3 regions of the Micromonospora sp. PRAS1 genome follow, and region 1 is predicted to be linked to each of the others. Evidence: riboswitches for the same ligand, from Rfam matches in the RefSeq annotation. Region 1 holds a riboswitch; each other region holds the start of a gene.
The links. Region 1 has a riboswitch for cyclic di-AMP ahead of AC507J_RS04915 (C40 family peptidase). Riboswitches for the same ligand answer to the same signal wherever they lie in the genome.

Region 1 (5,932 bases):
TCGTCACCACGATCCTCGCGGCGGCCATCACCGCCGCGGCGGTGTGGCTTGCGGTGCGCGCGGTCATGCAGATGACGGGCGTGATCCGGCTGGGTCAGCCCGACCCGACCCGCTTCGGCGACCAGGCCAGCCGCACCAAAACCATGCTCGCGGAGACCGCCGGGCACACCCGGATGCTCCGCTGGAGCGTGGTGGGTGCCGCGCACTGGTTCGTGATGGTCGGCTTCATCGTGCTGTCGCTGCTGGTGCTCGAGGCGTACTTCGAGGTGGTCTCGCCGACCGGCGGGTTGCCGCTGATCGGCAGCTGGACCCTCTACGGCCTGGTCACCGAGTGGATCGGCATCCTCGGCATCGTCGGCATCGTGGTGCTGATCGCCATCCGGCTGGCCAACCGGCCGAACCGGGCCGGCCGCCGGTCGCGGTTCACCGGCTCCACCATGTGGCAGGGCTACTTCGTCGAGGCCGTCGTGCTGGCCGTCCTGATCATGGGCTTCCTGATCCGTGGCTTCAAGGTCGCCACCGACCACTTCGAGTACCCGGCCTGGGCCACCCCGCTCAGCCACGCGGTCGGCGCGGCGCTGCCGGGCTGGGAGGCCGGGGTCAGCGTCGCCGCCCTGATCAAGATCGCCATCTCGATGACCTGGCTCATCGTGATCTCGCTGAACGTGACCATGGGGGTGGCCTGGCACCGCTTCCTCGCCTTCCCCAACATCTTCTTCAAGCGGAACCCGGGCAGCGCCGGCTCCGGCCTCGGCGCGCTGCGGCCGATGATGAGCGGCGGCAAGCCGCTCGACTTCGAGGAGGCCGACCCGGAGTCCGACCAGTTCGGTGTCGCCCAGGTCGAGCAGTTCACCTGGAAGGGTCTGCTGGACTTCAGCACCTGCACCGAGTGCGGCCGGTGCCAGTCGCAGTGCCCGGCCTGGAACACCGGCAAGCCGCTGTCGCCGAAGCTGCTCGTGCTCAGCCTGCGCGACCACGCGTACGCCAAGGCCCCCTACCTGCTGGCGGGCGGCGGCAAGGACCTGACCGGCGAGGAGAAGGCCACCGCCGCGCAGCTCGCCCACGTCGACGTACTGGCGCTGGCCGAGGCGGAGAAGCCGCTGATCGGCGACGCCGAGGCGGGCGGTGTGATCGACCCGGACGTGCTCTGGTCGTGCACCACCTGTGGTGCCTGTGTGGAGCAGTGCCCGGTGGACATCGAGCACGTCGACCACATCGTGGACATGCGCCGCTACCAGGTGCTCATCGAGTCGAGCTTCCCGTCGGAGGCCGGCGTGATGCTGCGCAACCTGGAGAACAAGGGCAACCCATGGGGCGCCCCGCAGAACACCCGCGAGGACTGGACCAAGGGCCTCGACTTCGAGGTGCCGCGGGTCGGCGAGGTCGAGGACTTCGAGTACCTGTTCTGGGTGGGCTGCGCGGGTGCCTTCGAGGACCGGGCCAAGAAGACCACCCGGGCGGTGGCCACCCTGCTGAACGAGGCGGGCGTCTCCTTCGCCATCCTCGGCGAGGGCGAGACCTGCTCGGGTGACCCGGCCCGGCGGATCGGCAACGAGTTCGTCTTCCAGATGCTCGCCCAGCAGAACGTGGAGACCCTGAACGAGGCGTTCGAGGGGCGGGAGAAGGCCAAGCGCAAGATCGTCGCGACCTGCCCGCACTGCTTCAACACCCTGGGCAACGAGTACGGCCAGCTCGGCGGCGAGTTCGAGGTGGTGCACCACACCCAACTGCTGGCCCACCTGGTCGCCACCGGAAAGCTCACCCCGGTGCAGCCGGTCGACGGCGGGGTGACCTACCACGACCCCTGCTACCTCGGTCGGCACAACCGGGTGTTCACCCCGCCGCGCGAGGTGCTGGGCAGCGCCATCGCCGGTGGGTCCGGCGGCGGTGCGGACGGTGGCGGTCTCGTCGAGATGCCGCGTAACAGCGAGCGTTCCTTCTGCTGCGGCGCCGGTGGCGCGCGGATGTGGATGGAGGAGCGCATCGGCAAGCGGATCAACGTGGACCGGGTGGAGGAGGCCATGTCCACCGGGGCGCGGACGGTGGCGGTCGGCTGCCCGTTCTGTTCCACCATGCTCAGCGACGGCGTGAACGGCAAGGGCGCCGGTGAGCAGGTCGAGGTGATCGATGTGGCAAGCGTCCTGCTCCGGTCGGTCAAGCCCGAGCAGTCCCCGACCGCCACGGCGCAGGAGTCGGTAGGCGGCTGACCCACGACCCGTACGCGGGGTGCGACGGTACCTTCACCGGTGCGGCCGCACCCCGTTTACGTATTGGCCCGGATAACTGTTACGGGAATGGTCGACACCCTTTGTATTCGACCGGTAGCGCAAACGTGAATGGGCCGTTGGTTGCCTTGATTCCGCACCACGCCTTCCCTACTCTTGGGCACCGACCGCCGTAGGTCGTCTGTCCCGCCCCCTACCGCTCGCGGGACGCCCGGTGGTCGGTTGCAAAGGAGTCGGTGCCGGTGGCAACCATGCCCCTTCATCGTCGCGCGCCCGGACGCTCCCGCCGTCCCGGTGGCCTGCACCGGGCCGCCCGCCGGCTGGTCGTCCTGGTCGCCGCCGCCGCGGTCGGAGCTGGCCTGCTCGCCGCCCCCGCGTACGCGGAGCCGTCGGTCGAGCAGATCGAGGCGGAGATCGACAAGCAGTGGCAGCGACTGGAACCCACAATCGAGCAGTACAACAAGGTGCGGTCCCAGCTGAAGGTGAACCGCGAGAAGTCCAAGACGATCCAGAAGAAGATCGAGCCGCTGGCCCTGGAGACCGAGCTGGCGATGAACCGGGTGGGTGACATGGCCTCCCGGTACTACATCACCGGCCCGTCGTCCGACCTCGGCGCGGTGCTGCTCAACGCCAAGCCGGACACGCTCGGCGAGCAGATGGCCTTCCTGAACCGGCTGGCGGCGCAGGAGCGCCGCGAGCTGGAGGGCGTCATGAAGGTCAAGAAGAAGTACGACGACCAGAAGGCCAAGCTCGACGCCCTGATCGCCGACCAGGAGGCCAAGGAGAAGCAGCTGGCGGCGAAGAAGAAGCAGATCGACGCCGAGATCAAGCGGCTGGAGAAGTCGCTGCCGGTGACCGTGGTCAAGACGACCAACTGCCCGACCATCAAGGACGTGGTCAGCGCGGCAGCGCGGACCGCCATCCAGGTCGCCTGCGCCCAGGTCGGCAAGCCGTACGTCTGGGGTGCCACCGGGCCGAACTCGTTCGACTGCTCCGGGCTCACCCAGTACGCCTACAAGGCCGCCGGCATCCACCTGACCCACTTCACGGGCGCCCAGTGGAGCGAGAACAAGGCGGTTTCCCGGGCCGAGGCCCGGCCGGGCGACCTGGTCTTCTTCCGCAGCGACGTGAGTCACGTCGGGCTCTATCTGGGTAACAACCTGATGGTGCACTCGCCCCGCGCCGGCAAGCCGGTGAACGTCTCGCCGATCACGACCATGCCGATCGCCGGCTTCCGCCGCCCCGGCTGATCCGCGCCGCTGAGCGGTAGCACAGGAACGAACGAAGGCCCCGGGTCAAGCGACCCGGGGCCTTCGTCGTTGTCGGATTTATGCACCGACAGTGATGGCGTGGGTGTGTTGCGTATCGACGTGGATCGTCCCTACGCTGGGCAATCGCCGGCCGGCTGGCAGCTCCGCCCACCGAGGGCGGTAACGGTCCGGCACCGCCGAGTCGTTCTGTCGAGCGAGCCGGGGACCCAGGTACCCGGGGTGAATCCGCGACGCTCGCGGTAGGGCGCCCCCTTCCCGCCCGAACCCGTCAGCTAACCCGGTAGGCGGTATCGGAAGAAGGAGTACGGAGCCCGGTGGCACACCATGCCCCGCGGCCACCGTCACGACGGCCGGCGATGCCCGGTCCGACGACGGCTGCGCCGCGTTTCCGCTGGTACCGCTGCACCACCGCACTCGCCGCGCTGACCGCGACCGCCGTCATCCTGACCGGCGGCGCGACGGCGGCGTACGCCGACCCCAGGGTCGCCGACATCGAGCGCCAGATCGACGAGGACTGGAACCGGCTCGAACCCGTCATCGAACGGCACAACGCCACGCGGCAGGACCTGGCCGTCAAACGGCGGCAGGCCGATGCCCTGGCCGTCCGGATCGCCCCACTGCAACGGCAGGTTGACGAGGCGATGGATCGGGTCGGCAAGCTGGCCGTCCGGGCCTACAAGGGCGGCACGGTCCGCGTGGTCAACACGCTGCTGGGCAGCAGGTCGCCCGGCGAGGTGGTCGAGCAGCTCGGCCTGCTCGACCGCTACGCACAATTCCAGCAGGAGGACGTACGGCAGGCGCGCGAGCTGCGCGACGAACTGGCCGCCGCCAAGGGTGCGCTGGACCGCAGCATCGACCAGCTGGCGAGCACCGAGGCCGAACTCGGGCAGAAGCGCCGGCAGATCGACGCCGAGATCGACCGGTTGCAGCGGCTGCGGCTGCGGGCGTACGGCAAGGGGGGTGGTGGGCCACTGCGCCCGGCACCCTGTCCGGCCGGCTACCCGGGCGGGCCAGCCGGGAAGGCGGTCACCTTCGCCTGCGCCCAGATCGGCAAGCCGTACGCCTGGGGCGCCGAGGGACCGAACGCGTACGACTGCTCCGGGCTGACCCTGGCCGCGTGGGCGCGCGCCGGAGTGACGCTGCCGCACAACGCGGCGCGGCAGCGGCAGGTCACCGCGTCGGTCAGCCGCAGCGCACTGCGCCCGGGTGACCTCGTCTTCTACTACCGCGACCTGCACCACGTCGGCATGTACGTCGGCGGTGGCTGGGTGGTGCACTCCTCCCGGGCGGGGCAGCCGGTCAAGATGAAGCGGATGGACGACAGCCCGATCCACAGCTTCGGCCGACCCGGCTGACGCGGCTCGCGTACCACGGCCGGGTCCGCGCCTGCGACGGCGCGGGCCCGGCCGTTCAGGCCGAGGTCGATGGCGGTGGCATCTTCATGCGGGGCGGCACGGCGGCTCGCACCCTTTCGGCGTGGCGGGCGATCGTTCCGGTGGGCCTCAGCGGACCGGCCAGGTGCGCCAGTTCTGCCAGGCGCGGCTCGGTGTCGGGCCGCGCTGCCCCTGGTAGCGCGAGCCGTAGACGGCCGAGCCGTAGGGGTGCTCGGCCGGGGAGGAGAGCCGGAAGATGCAGAGCTGGCCGATCTTCATGCCCGGCCAGAGGGTGATCGGCAGGTTGGCCACGTTGGAGAGCTCCAGCGTGACGTGGCCGGAGAAGCCGGGGTCGATGAAGCCCGCAGTGGAGTGGGTGAGCAGACCGAGCCGGCCCAGGCTCGACTTGCCTTCGAGCCGCCCGGCCAACTGGTCGCCGAGGGAGATGACCTCCAGCGTGGAGGCGAGCACGAACTCACCCGGGTGCAGCACGAAGGGCTCACCGTCGGGCACCTCGACCGGCGAGGTCAGATCGTCCTGCCGGGTAGCCGGGTCGATGTGGGTGTAGAGATGGTTGTTGAAGACCCGGAACAGCTTGTCCAGGCGTACGTCGATGCTGGATGGCTGCACCAGGGTGGGCTCGAAGGGCTCCAACGCCAGGGCGCCCGCCTTGATCTCGGAGACCAGGTCGCGGTCGGAGAGCAGCATCGACACACCATAGCGGTACGGGTGACCTGCGTGTCGGACTACCTGCTTAGAACGTATGTTCGATAAGATGTGGTCATGGCTTCCTGGTCCGAATTCGCCGCTGACGAGCCCCGACTCGCCGACGGGATCCGCGTTCTCATGCAGCAGTACGGCCCTGGCTTCGGCTACCTGGCCACGGTCCGCGCCGACGGCGGGCCCCGGGTGCACCCGGTCTCCCCGGTGATCACCGACGACGGGCTCTTCTGCTTCGTGATCGACTCGCCGAAGCGGCGCGACCTGGAGCGCGACGGGCGCTACGCGCTGCACTCGTTCCCGCCCGAGGAGAGCGACGACGAGGCGTACGTCGCCGGTCGGG
Region 2 (5,932 bases), on a different contig from region 1:
CATTACACCGAGAGACGAGGTGACGCCGGATGAGTCGACCCGGATCGATAAGCGAGCAGCGAGGACCGGAGCGGGAGTTCCTCACGGCCGACGTACCGGGTGCCCCGGAGCGCGCGCTTGCCGAATTGATCGCCGGTAACCGCCGGTTCGTCACCGACGCGCTCCGGCATCCCAACCAGAACGCCAGCCACCGGGCCGCCGTCGCGGCGGAACAGCACCCCTTCGCGGTGATCGTGGGCTGCTCCGACTCCCGGCTCGCTGCCGAGATCATCTTCGATCGTGGGCTGGGCGACCTCTTCGTGGTCCGGACCGCCGGGCACACGGTCGGGCCCGAGGTGCTGGGCAGCGTCGAGTACGCGGTGACCGTGCTGCGTACGCCGTTGGTGGTGGTGCTCGGGCACGACTCGTGCGGCGCCGTGCAGGCGGCCCGCGCGTCGGTGGCCACCGGCACGCCTCCGCCGGGTCACCTCGGAGCCGTGGTGGACGCGGTGGTGCCCAGCCTGCGTCGGGCCCGCGAGGCGGGGATCGAGGAACTGGACGGGATCGTGGACATCCACATCGCGCAGACCGTGGAGGCGATGCTGGAGTCCTCCGAGGCGCTCGCCGCCGAGGTGGCCGCTGGCGGGTGCGCGGTGGTGGGCATGTCGTACCGGCTGGCCGCCGGTGAGGTGCGGGCGGTCACCGCGCGGCCGGCCGAGCTGGCCGGTGCGCCCGCCTGAGCCGCCGGACCGACGCCGAGGGCCGTTCCGGGCCGCCTGACTGACGCCGAGGGCCGTTCCGCCAGCTGGCGGAACGGCCCTCGGTTGTCGCTTCCGGGTGCGCTCAGAGCAGTGACACGTGTACGTGGTCGGTGTGGTTGGACGGGCCGCTGTAGGAACTCCAGCGCTCCGTCGCCGCGAACCAGATCTGCCGGTTCCAGATCACGTAGTAGATGCCCAGCCGGTCGGCGTTGCGGACCAGGAAGGCCGCCAGGTTGTTGCCGTAGATCCGGGTGTCGTTGTTGTGCCACGGCGCGAAGCCGCTGTTCTGCAACGACCAGTCGCAGGCCCGGCCCTTGGGGTGCTCGAACTTGTCACCGGGGCGCCAGCAGCCGACGAACCGGTCGAAACCGGCCCGCTTGACCTCCTTGTACATGTGCAGCGTCCGGGGCGTGATGCAGCCCGACGTGGTCGGGTCGTTCTGGTTGCACGACTCGGGCTTCCAGCCGCCGTCCGCGGCCCGGTTCGGTGCGATCCGGGCGACCGGGGAGGTGGCGGCCACCAGGCCGCCGGTGAGGCCCTCGCCACCGACCAGCCGGAGCGACTTCTCTGCCTCGGTCTTCTTGCGGGCCATGTCGTTTGTCAGCTTCCGCTGCTCGCGTACCTCGGCGTCGAGCGCGAGCTTTGCCGTCTCGGCGCGCAGCTTCACCGCGTTGACCTCGGCCAGCTTCTTGTCGTTGACCAGGTTCAACTCGTCGAGCGCGGAGGCCCGGTCGATGAACGAGCCAGGGGCGTTGCTCTGCAACAGCATGCCGATCGCGCCCACCCGACCGGTCCGGTACGACTGCGTCGCGATCTCCGCGACCTGCGGGGAGAGTTCGTCCAGGGCAGCCTGGGCGCGGCGGACCTCCACCGCGAGTTCGAGCTGCTTCTTCTTGGACTTTTCGAGCTTCGCCTTGGCCTTGGTGAAGTCCCGGTTCGTCGCCTCGATCAGGTCGTTGAGCATCGGCGGGTCGTCGTCGTGCTCCGCCGGTGCGGGTGGCTTCGGCGCGGCCGTCGCAGGCATCGGCCCCGCGAACACGGCGAACGCGGCGCACACGGCCACCACGGGTGTCAACCAGCGGCGTAGGGGTGCCGTCACTGTTTTCCCTTCCATCGACCGCCGACCGGGTTAGCTGACGGGTTCGGGACGGAAGCGGCCCCTACCGCAGTCGCGGATTCACCCCACGTACCTGGGTCCCCGGTTCGCCTGGTGGCGATTGGGCGGCGGCACCGCAGGCGCTGGGGTACGCCTTCGGCGGTGACCGGCAGTGAGGTTACCCGAGAGTCGATCCGGGCTTCTACACCCCGAACCGGGCCAGATGCGTCATTTCGTAATCGCGGTGAGTGACCAGCGACACTCGTGCTGGCCGTGCCGGCCGAGGCGGTCACGTTGAGGAGTGTCACCATGTGGTGTCCGTGCTCCTGTCCGGGTCGGGCCACCCCGGCGGGGTGGCGGTGGGCGTGTTGCGGGTACGCGGTGTGCTGAGGGCGTGCAGCGCCTCGGCCCGGTCCGTCGCCGGCCGGGAAACCGTGGAGGTGTCATCGTCGTCCGGGCCGCCGGGGTCGCCGCCGACCCTGCCGCGCTGCTGTCCGGCCGTGGTCACCAGCGCAGCCAGGGCGGTGGTGAGCGGCACGGCGGCGATCAGCCCGAGCGTGGCCACCACGCTGCGGACGATCTCCTGGGCGAGGAACTCGCTCGTCACGATCTGCCCGAGGGCGCGGGAGTCGGCGGTGAGCAGAAGCAGCAGCGGCAGCGACGCTCCGGCGTACGCCAGGATGATGGTGTTGACCACGGAGGCGATGTGTGCCCGCCCCACCCGGGTCGCCGAGCGGTACAGCTCGCGGCGGGAGAAGTTCGGGTTGGCGTGCCGCAACTCGGTGACCGCGGCGGCCTGGGTGACCGTGACGTCGTCGAGCACGCCCAGTGATCCGATGATGATGCCGGCCAGCAGCAGGCCGTGCAGGTCGACGTCGGCCCGGAACATGGAGAGCGTGGTGGCGTCCTCGCTGCCGAAGCCGGTCAGGTGGGTGGCTCTGGTCGCGGCCAGGCCGAGCAGCCCGGTGAGCACCAGGCTGCCCAGGGTGCCCAGCACGGCAACCGAGGTCTGCGCGGAGATGCCGTGGGTCACGTACAGCACCACGAACATGATCAACGCTGAGCCGACGATGGCGACCAGTAGCGGCGGACTGCCCGCGCTGATGCCGGGGAGCACGAAGGTCAGCAGGATGGCGAAGCTGGCGGCCAGGCCGGCCAGGGCGGCCAGGCCGCGCAGCCGTCCGAAGGCCACGATGGCGGCGGCGAAGAGCACCGCCAGCCAGATCAGCGGCGTGCCCCGCTGGTGCTCGGCGATGTTGTACGTACTGATCGACGGATCCTCCGGGTCGAAGAGCGCGACCAGGATGATCTCGTCGCCGGTGCTGACCCGGGGTGCCCCCGGCCCGTCCGGGATGGGCGTCTGCACCTCCTGGCCCGCGTCGGGGCCGTCCTGCACCTGGACGGTGACGGTGCCGCACGGACCGGCCGCCGCCGTCGGCGTGCCCTCCGGGACCGCCGGGTTGGGCGGACAGGTCTCGGTCACCACCCGGGTGACCGTGCCGTGGTAGCGGGGGGTGTCGTCGGCGGCCTCCGGCCGGGGGGCGTCCCTGGGCCAGAGCACCAGGGCGGCGATCAGGGTGACGAGAAAGAGGGGGACCACCGTCACGATGAGGATCCGCCGCACCCCGGGCGGGGTGGGCGGAGCGGAACGGGTGTGGTCGGCGCCCATTCAATGTCTCCCAACGATTCCAGGGCGGAGTACGTGCCGGCGGCCGGGTCGGTTCAGTGCCTTCGCACCGCCGTCGCGCGGCGCGGCACGGGTTGCCGGAGCGTGGTGAAGTGGCTGCGTACCGTGATGTCCGGGCCGGCTCTCGACGGCCGCCGCGGTGCGGCGGGGGAGGCGGACGCCCGGGGGCGGGCGCGGGCCGCGGGACACGGATGTCGGCTGGGCATCGTGAGCGAATGGTAGCCAGCCCGGCATCCGAACGCCTGTCGCGAGGGTTTGTCGGCGGTTCGTGGCGCGCCGGGGCCTGAGGTGGTGTCGGCTGGTCAGCCGCGCTTCATCAGGCGGCCGACGGCGGCCATCATCTCGGTGGCCATCTCGTCGGCGCGCCCCTCGGCGGCACCCTCGTGCATGCAGTGCCGGGCGTGCCCGTCGAGCAGGCCGAGGGCGACCTTGTCCAGCGCGGCCTGGATGGCGGAGATCTGGGTGAGCACGTCGATGCAGTAGCGGTCCTCGTCGACCATCTTCTCGATGCCACGGACCTGGCCCTCGACGCGGCGCAGCCGGGCGAGCAGCTGGTCCTTGCTGGCGGTGTAGCCGCGGATCGGCGCAGGAGTGCTCATGCGGCCAGCATAACGTACCCCCTGGGGGTATGTTACGGTCGACGGGACGGATACCCCCGGCGGGTATTTGGACGGGTCGCCCGGTCCACCCCTGGTCGGGCGTGGAGAGGAGAGTTCCATGGTCACCACGACGTACCAGGTGCAGGGCATGACCTGCGGGCACTGCGTCAACGCGGTAAGCGCCGAGGTCGGTGCGCTTCCCGGCGTCAACGAGGTGCAGGTCGATCTCGCCGCCGGTCGGGTCACCGTCAGCAGCGAGCAGCCGCTGGACGACGACGTGGTCCGCGCGGCCGTCGACGAGGCCGGATACGAGCTGGTCGGCGGCGGCGCCGACCAGCGGCGGTAGGCCAGGGTGTCCCGATGAACACGGCGACCAAGCTGGGCGGCTTCGCGCTCGGCGTCGCGTTGGTGTTCGGCGCGGCGTACGGAGCCGGTCAGCTGGCCGGCCCCGTCGCCCCGGTGGTCACCGCCGGCCACGAGGCGGACGGCGGCCACTCCGCCGACGGTTCCGCCGCGCCCGGTCACGACCAGGGCAGCGCCGGCCACGAGCCGGCAGCGGGCGGCGACCACCTGCCCGGTGGGCTGCTCGTCTCCGACCGGGGCCACACCCTGACGCCGGTGGCGGCGCCGACGGGCGAGTTCGCCTTCCGGATCGTCGGACCCGACGGCCAGCCGGTCACCGGGTACGACGTCAGCCACGACAAGCGGATGCACCTGATCGTCGCCCGGCGCGACCTCTCCGGCTTCCGGCACGTGCACCCGGAGATGTCACCCGACGGCACCTGGCGGGTCGCCTCGCCGCTTGATGGCCCGGGAGTGTGGCGGGCGTTCGCCGACTTCACCCCGACCGGCGGCGAGCCGTTGACGCTCGGCGTCGACGTCACCGTCCCGGGTGGGCTGGCCGAGGTGCCGCTGCCCGCCCCGGCGAGCAGCACCACGGTCGACGGCTACACCGTCGACCTCGACGGCACGCCACAGCCCGGCCGCAGCACGACGCTGACGCTTACCGTCAGCCGCGACGGCGTACCGGTCGGCGACCTGGAGCCCTACCTGGGTGCGTACGGCCACCTGGTGGCCCTGCGCCGGGGCGATCTCGCGTACCTGCACGTCCATCCGGAGGGGACTCCGGGCGACGGCCGGACGCCGCCCGGTCCACAGGTCAGCTTCGCCACCGAGTTCCCCTCGGCCGGGGCGTACCGGCTCTACCTCGACTTCCAGCACGGCGGGGTGGTACGCACCGCCGAGTTCACGGTGCACGTCGGCGATCCGGGTGAGCTGCCCGCACCGCAGAGCGCCGCGCCCGACGATGGGCACGGCGCACCCGGACACGAGCACGACTGATCGGACCAGCGATGACCACGAGCAGACCGCTGCCGGCGGCGACGAACCTGATCGAGCTCGCCATCGGCGGCATGACCTGTGCCTCCTGCGCCGCCCGGATCGAGAAGAAGCTGAACCGGATGGACGGCGTACAGGCCACCGTCAACTACGCCACCGAGAAGGCCACCGTCTCCTACGACGCGCCGGTCACGCCGGACGACCTGATCGCCACGGTGGAGAAGACCGGCTACCGGGCGACGCTGCCACCGCCGCCCGGCACCACCGGGCCGGAGGCCGCCGAACCGGCGGACGAGCTGCGGAGCCTGCGTACCCGGCTCTGGGTGTCGGTGGTGTTGACCGTGCCGGTGATCGCGCTGGCCATGGTGCCGGCCTGGCAGTTCACCTACTGGCAGTGGCTGTCGCTGACGCTTGCCGCACCGGTCGTGGCCTACGGCGGGCTGCCGTTCCACCGGGCCGCGCTGGTCAACCT
Region 3 (5,932 bases), on a different contig from region 1:
TTCCTCGTGGCTGACCTTGAGGAAGAAGACCCCGCTGTCCAGTACGGCGTTCAGGTGCTCGCCACAGAGGTCGACCACCACCCGGCTGCCGTTGGCGCCGAGGTCGGCGGCGAAGCGGCGGTAGAGGTCGGCGGGCACCAGTGACGGATCGTTCGGGCCACTGAGTACGCTCACCGCCGCGCGCAGCCCCTCGCCGAGGGCCAGGTTGTACAGCTCGTCCAGCTCGTGCCGGCTCAACGGCTGGCCGGTCACGTCGACGATCTCCTGCCGGGTGCCCTCGCGGCGGTCGTGCACGTACCCGCCGCTGCCGCCCGAGTCGCGCGTCACCACCTTGAGGTCGACGCCCTCGCTCACCAGCAGCGGTTTCAACACCTGCCCGATCTCGCCGCCGAGCGCCGTGCAGAGCACGACGTCGACGCCGTGCGACAGCACCATCCGGGCCTGCCAGACGCCCTGGCCGCCGGGATGCAGGTGCAGCTCGGGGTTGTCGTTCGGCTGGTCGATCGTGACGGTGAGCAGTGGCGTCGGTGCGAACACCATGACCCGCCCGCTCACAGCTGGCACCTGTCCATGACCGTTCCTCCCGCTGGCGACGACGAAATGTCCGCTTACTGCAAGGACGGTAACCAACGTGACGCGACGGCGCACGGCGACGGGCGGAGGCGGAAACGACGCCGGGTGGGTCGCCCCTGCGAGGCGACCCACCCGGCGTGCCGGTCCTTCGTCAGTAGACCGAGAGGTGCACGTGGTTGGTGTGGTCGCTGGACGGGTCGCCGCGAGCGCCGCTGTACGTCTTCCACCCACTGCTGGGCAGCCAGATCTGCTTGTACCAGATCACGTAGAGCACAGCGAGCCGGTCGGAGTTGTTCACGAAGTACGCCGCCAGGTTGTTGCCGTACGTCCGGTCGCCACCCGTGGCCGCGCCGCCGAAGCCGTTCTTCTGTGCGGCGAAGTCACAGGCCCGACCCTTCGGGTGTTCACCCGAGCCGCCGGAGCGGTAGCAGGAGACGTACCGCTTGAAGCCGGCGGCCTTGGCCTGGTTCAGCGCGTGCAGCGTACGCGGGGTGATGCAGCCGTTGGCCGGGGTGGGGTCGTTGACGCTGCACGACTCCTTCGGCCACGAGCCGTTGGCGTTGCGGGGCGCCGGCTTGGCGGTGGGGCTGGACGACCGGGTGCTCGTCGGCGCCCGGGTGGCCCGCTCGGCCGCCTCGGCGGCGCGCTCGGCCGCCTCGGCCCGCTCGTTGGCGACGGTCAGCGCCCGCTCGGCCTGTTCCTTGCGCTTGGCCATCACGGCGACCTGCTTGCGTTCCTCCTGGACCTCGATGTCCAGCGCCCGCTTGGTCTGGCGGATCTCGTCCCAGCTCGCCTGTAGCTCGCGCACCGCGCGGTCCTCGTTGGCGGCGACCACGTCCAGCGCCGCCGCCCGGTCCATGAAGCCGGCCGGGGTGCCGCTGTTCAGCAGCGCCGACGCGGCACCGAGCCGACCGGTGCGGTACGCCTGCGCGGCGATCTCGGCCACCTTGGCGGTGCGGTCGCCGAGTTGCTCCTCGGTGGCGTCGAGCCGTCTGGCCAGTTCCTGCTGCCGCTTGACCGAGCGGTCCAGCGCGGTCTTGGCGTCGAGATAGCCCTTGCTGGCCGCCTCCAGTTGGGCGCGCAGCGCCGGGGTACCACCCTCGTCGTCCACGTCGCTGGGGGCTGCCGCGCGCAACGGTGGTGGCGCGGCGGCCGCGGGGCTGAACGGTGCGAGCGTGACGCTCAACACGAGGGCGAGCCCCGCGGCGGTCAGGGCCGCCATCCGGGCGGCCGGTCTCACGGTTGCCACTGCTGGCATGCACATGTCCTTCCGTCAGCCGCCGACCGGGTTAGCTGACGGGTTCGGGACGGAAGATCCCTACCGCGTGTGCGGATGCACCCCAGGAACATGGTTCCCCGGCTCGCCCTGGCGGGCGATTAGGCGGCGACCACCGCCGGCACCGGTGGGTGCCGCCTGGCGGAGGCCGGGTCCGAGCGTACCGGGGCTGGTGTGACTGTTGCAGCCACTGTGACTCCTGGTACTGGCTCGTTCACCAGTAAATCAGACATAACGCCACTAAGGCGGCAATTTTCCCGGACTTGGTCAGCCGGTCGGGTCGACCGTGGTGAGCCGTTGGGTGGCCCGGGACAGGGCGACGTAGAGGGTGCGTACCCCGGCACCGGGCTCCGCCCGGATCTCGCCCGGCGCGACAAGCACCACCCCGTCGTACTCCATGCCCTTGGCCTCCAGGCTGGTCACCACCTGTAGGCGCTCCCCACCGAGGCCATCGAGCCAGGCCGCGACCTCGTCCCGGCGCGGCACCGGCGTGATCACCCCGACGGTGCCCTCGACCTCGTCGAGCAGGGTGCTCGTCGCCGTCGCGACGGTGCTCGCCAGCTCTGCCGCCGGCACCGTCAGCTGCACCGGGTCGACCCCGGTGGTGCGGACCGCCGTGGGCAGCGCGAGATCCGGGTACACCCGGCGGATCTCGGCCGCCGCCACCGCGAAGATCTCCGCCGAGTTGCGGTAGTTGGTGGTGAGCGTGAACCGGTGCCGGCGGCGCCGGCCCAGCGCCCGGTCCCGGGCGCTGGCCAGCTCCTGCGGATCACCGGTCCAAGCGGTCTGCGCCGGGTCGCCGACCACGGTCCAGGAGGCCAGCCGGCCGCGTCGGCCGATCATCCGCCACTGCATCGGCGAGACGTCCTGAGACTCGTCGACCACCACGTGGGCGTAGTCCCGGTAGTCTTCCGGGCGTTCCCGGGCCGCCTGCCGGGCGGCCCGCTGCCGGTCGGCGAAGGTGCTCAGCTCGCGTACCCCGCCGGCCAGCTGGTACGGGTCGCGCTTCGGGCGGGCCGGGCGCATCGGCTTGCCGAGCAGCGCGTCCAACTCGTCGAGGAGTGCCACGTCGGCCACGCTCGGCCCCTGCTCGGCCGACTCCCGGTACGCCTGACCGAGCAGCCGGGTCTCGGCACCGGAGAGCAGCCCGGCGGTGTAGCGGCGCAGTCGGTCCGGATGTGCCAGCCAGCCGAGCACGTGCCGGGGGTGCAGCCGGGGCCACCAGGCCTTGAGGAAGTCCCGGAAGTCGGTCCGGTCGATCAGCTCGTCCTCGAAGGCACGCTGCTCCGGCAGCCCGGAAATGCCCAGCCGGCGGGCCTGCGTCCAGAGCGCGGCGAGCACCCCGTCGAAGCCGGCCCGGCGCACCTCGTTGCGGCGGGCGCCCCGGGGCAACGCCCGGTCCCGGATGGCGTCCAGCTCGCTGCGCTCCAGCCGCAGCAGCTGCCCCCGGTAGAGCAGGCGCAGTTCGGCCGGCGAGTCGGGCACGGCGTCCCGGGCGGCCCGTTCCAGCACCTTGCGCATCCGCAGCGAGCCCTTGATCGCCGCCACCTCGGGCCTGTCGGTACGGGTGGCGGCCACCCCGAGGAAGAGGCTGCCCAGCGAGTGCAGGGTGGCGGTCTCCTCGCCAAGTGACGGCAGCACCGAGGCGATGTACTCGACGAAGACCGAGGAGGGACCGATCACCAGGATGCCGCCGCCGGCGTACCGGCTGCGGTCGGCGTAGAGCAGGTACGCGGCCCGGTGCAGCGCCACAGCCGTCTTGCCGGTGCCCGGACCGCCCGAAACGACTGTGACTCCCGAGCCGGGGGAACGGATCGCCTCGTCCTGCTCCCGCTGGATGGTCGCCACGATGTCGCGCATGCCCCGGCCGGTGGTCCGGGACAGGGTGGCCAGCAGGGCACCGTCGCCCACCACCGGCATCTCCGGCGGCGCGGCGTCCGGGTCGAGCAGGTCGTCCTCGATCCGGGTGACCCGCTCGCCGCTGGACTGGATCGTCCGGCGGCGCACCACGCCGAGCGGCTCGGCGGGGGTGGCCTGGTAGAAGGCGGCAGCGGCCGGCGCCCGCCAGTCCACCACAAGCGTGCTGGCGTCCTCGTCGCGGATGCCGAGCCGCCCGACGTAGAGCACCTGCCCGTCGCGCAGGTCGAGGCGGCCGAAGACCAGTCCCTCGTATTCGGCGTCGAGCAGATGACGCCGCTGGGCGGCGTGGAAGACCATCGCGTCCCGCTCGACCAGGGCGCCGAAGTTACCGACCCGGGCCAGCCGGTAGCCGTCCCGTTCGGCCCGCACCGCGGCCTGACGCAGCTCGGCCAGTCGCGCGTACACCCGGTCGAGATGCCGTTGCTCGACGGCGATCTCCTGATCCAGGGTGCTCTGATCCACCGCTCGCTTCTCCTCGTGACGCCGCCCGGCCAACCGCACGAGATTACGCCCCGCCGAACAGGTGCCCGGAAGGGCACCTTCGCAACGTCGGCGGTGGCGGAAGGACCCCGGTCAGGGGCGGCGTCGGCGGCGAGGGCCGACGCGGGCCGGTGCGGCGGCGAGGACCTGGCGCAGTACGCCGCCCAGGGCGGCGTTGACCTCCTCGGGGCGCTCCATCATCAGCATGTGGCCGGCACCGGGGCAGACGGTCAGCTCGGTGGCGGGCAGCGCGGCGGCGATCGACTCCGCGCACGGCGGCGGGGTGAGTCGGTCCCGGTCGCCGACCAGGGCCGCGGCCGGTAGGTGGGCCAGCTCGGCCAGCGTCGCCAACCGGTGCTGGGCGCCGAACGAGGCCCGGAAGCCGCCGATCGAGCGCAGCGAGGCACGGGCGACAGCCGAGGTGACCAGTCGGATGTCGACGGGATCGCAGCGTTCGCCGAAGAGCATCCAGCGGATGCTGGGGCGCAGCGCCCGCAGCAGGGCCCGGGGCGGTCGCCAGGCGCCACAGCGGGCCAGTACCCCGGCCCCGGTGGTCTCGGCCAGCCGGATCAACCGGGCGATCCGTGGCGACAGGCCGTAGACGGTGTGGGTGTGCCCCTCGGCGGTGGTGGAGACGAAGACCAGTCCGGCCACCCGGCGGGCGAAGTGGTCGGGGTGGCGGTGCGCGTACTCCATGATCGTCATGCCGCCCATCGAATGGCCGGCCAGCACCACCCGGCCGGTGGGCGCCGCCGCGTCAAGCACCGCCGCCAGGTCGTCGCCGAGCTGGGCCAGGGTGGCGGTGGGCAACGTCATGCAGCTGGAGCGGCCGTGTCCGCGCGCGTCGTATGCGACCACCCGGACCGAGTCGAACCTCTCCCGCAGGGCGCTCAGCTGCCGGTGCCAGCTCCGCCCGTCCAACGTCCAGCCGTGCACCAGCACCACCGTGACCTCGGCATCGGTCGGTCCGCTGGCCTCCACGTGCAGGCGTACGTCGTCGGAGAGCCGTACCTCGACGGGCTCTGGCATGGCCACCTCCCCACGGCCGCGCGGATGCGTAACACCTGGGATACCCGGTGGTAACACCGGCTACCCGTCATGACACCACGCGAACCGGGACGAGCGGAAGATTCGCCAACCGTCTCCGCGCCCGGGCCGGCCCGACCAAGCTGGAGCCATGGCGGTGTCGCGGGCGGTACGCACCGGAACGTCGGGCCGGGCGCGCGGCGGTACGCCCCGGGCGGCCCTGGCCGAACTGCTCGCCGGCAACCGGCGCTTCGTCAGCGGCCAGCCGGTGCACGGGCACGACGTGACCGCCGCGGCGGCGAGCGCCTCCGGTGACCAGCAGCCGTACGCGGTCCTGCTCGGCTGTATCGACTCCCGGGTGCCGCTGGAGGCGATCTTCGACCAGACCTTCGGCTCGATCTGCGTCATCCGCACCGGCGGGCATGTGCTGGACCGGGTGGTGCTCGGCTCGATCGAGTACGTGGTCGAGGTGTTGGGCGTACCGTTGATCATGGTGCTGGGCCACGAGCGGTGCGGCGCGATCGACGCCGCGATCGATGCGCTGCGCAGCGACCGCCGCCCGCAGGGCGCCCTGGCCCATCTGGTGGACCGGATCGCGCCGGCAGTGGCCGAGGTGGGGCTGGACGAACCGCAGGTGCAGCCGTTGGCGATCCGCAG

Region 2: linked by a shared signal. The riboswitch ahead of AC507J_RS06565 (coiled-coil domain-containing protein) and the one ahead of AC507J_RS04915 (C40 family peptidase) in region 1 are both predicted to bind cyclic di-AMP.
Region 3: linked by a shared signal. The riboswitch ahead of AC507J_RS21580 (coiled-coil domain-containing protein) and the one ahead of AC507J_RS04915 (C40 family peptidase) in region 1 are both predicted to bind cyclic di-AMP.

Annotation. Positions count from the first base shown of each region.
Region 1 is NZ_JCANNB010000003.1:246,833-252,764, forward strand. It holds gene AC507J_RS04905 ((Fe-S)-binding protein) at 1-2,207, shown strand, start outside; gene AC507J_RS04910 (C40 family peptidase) at 2,462-3,475, shown strand; cyclic di-AMP (ydaO/yuaA leader) riboswitch at 3,661-3,798, shown strand; gene AC507J_RS04915 (C40 family peptidase) at 3,853-4,851, shown strand; gene dcd (dCTP deaminase) at 4,999-5,577, opposite strand; gene AC507J_RS04925 (pyridoxamine 5'-phosphate oxidase family protein) at 5,653-5,932, shown strand, end outside.
Region 2 is NZ_JCANNB010000004.1:264,963-270,894, reverse strand. It holds gene AC507J_RS06570 (carbonic anhydrase) at 30-719, shown strand; gene AC507J_RS06565 (coiled-coil domain-containing protein) at 823-1,839, opposite strand; cyclic di-AMP (ydaO/yuaA leader) riboswitch at 1,843-1,974, opposite strand; gene AC507J_RS06560 (YibE/F family protein) at 2,141-3,505, opposite strand; gene AC507J_RS06555 (metal-sensitive transcriptional regulator) at 3,826-4,122, opposite strand; gene AC507J_RS06550 (heavy-metal-associated domain-containing protein) at 4,241-4,468, shown strand; gene AC507J_RS06545 (DUF8832 domain-containing protein) at 4,483-5,463, shown strand; gene AC507J_RS06540 (heavy metal translocating P-type ATPase) at 5,475-5,932, shown strand, end outside.
Region 3 is NZ_JCANNB010000024.1:58,561-64,492, forward strand. It holds gene AC507J_RS21575 (1-phosphofructokinase family hexose kinase) at 1-555, opposite strand, end outside; gene AC507J_RS21580 (coiled-coil domain-containing protein) at 725-1,831, opposite strand; cyclic di-AMP (ydaO/yuaA leader) riboswitch at 1,836-1,967, opposite strand; gene AC507J_RS21585 (HelD family protein) at 2,117-4,231, opposite strand; gene AC507J_RS21590 (alpha/beta fold hydrolase) at 4,343-5,278, opposite strand; gene AC507J_RS21595 (carbonic anhydrase) at 5,427-5,932, shown strand, end outside.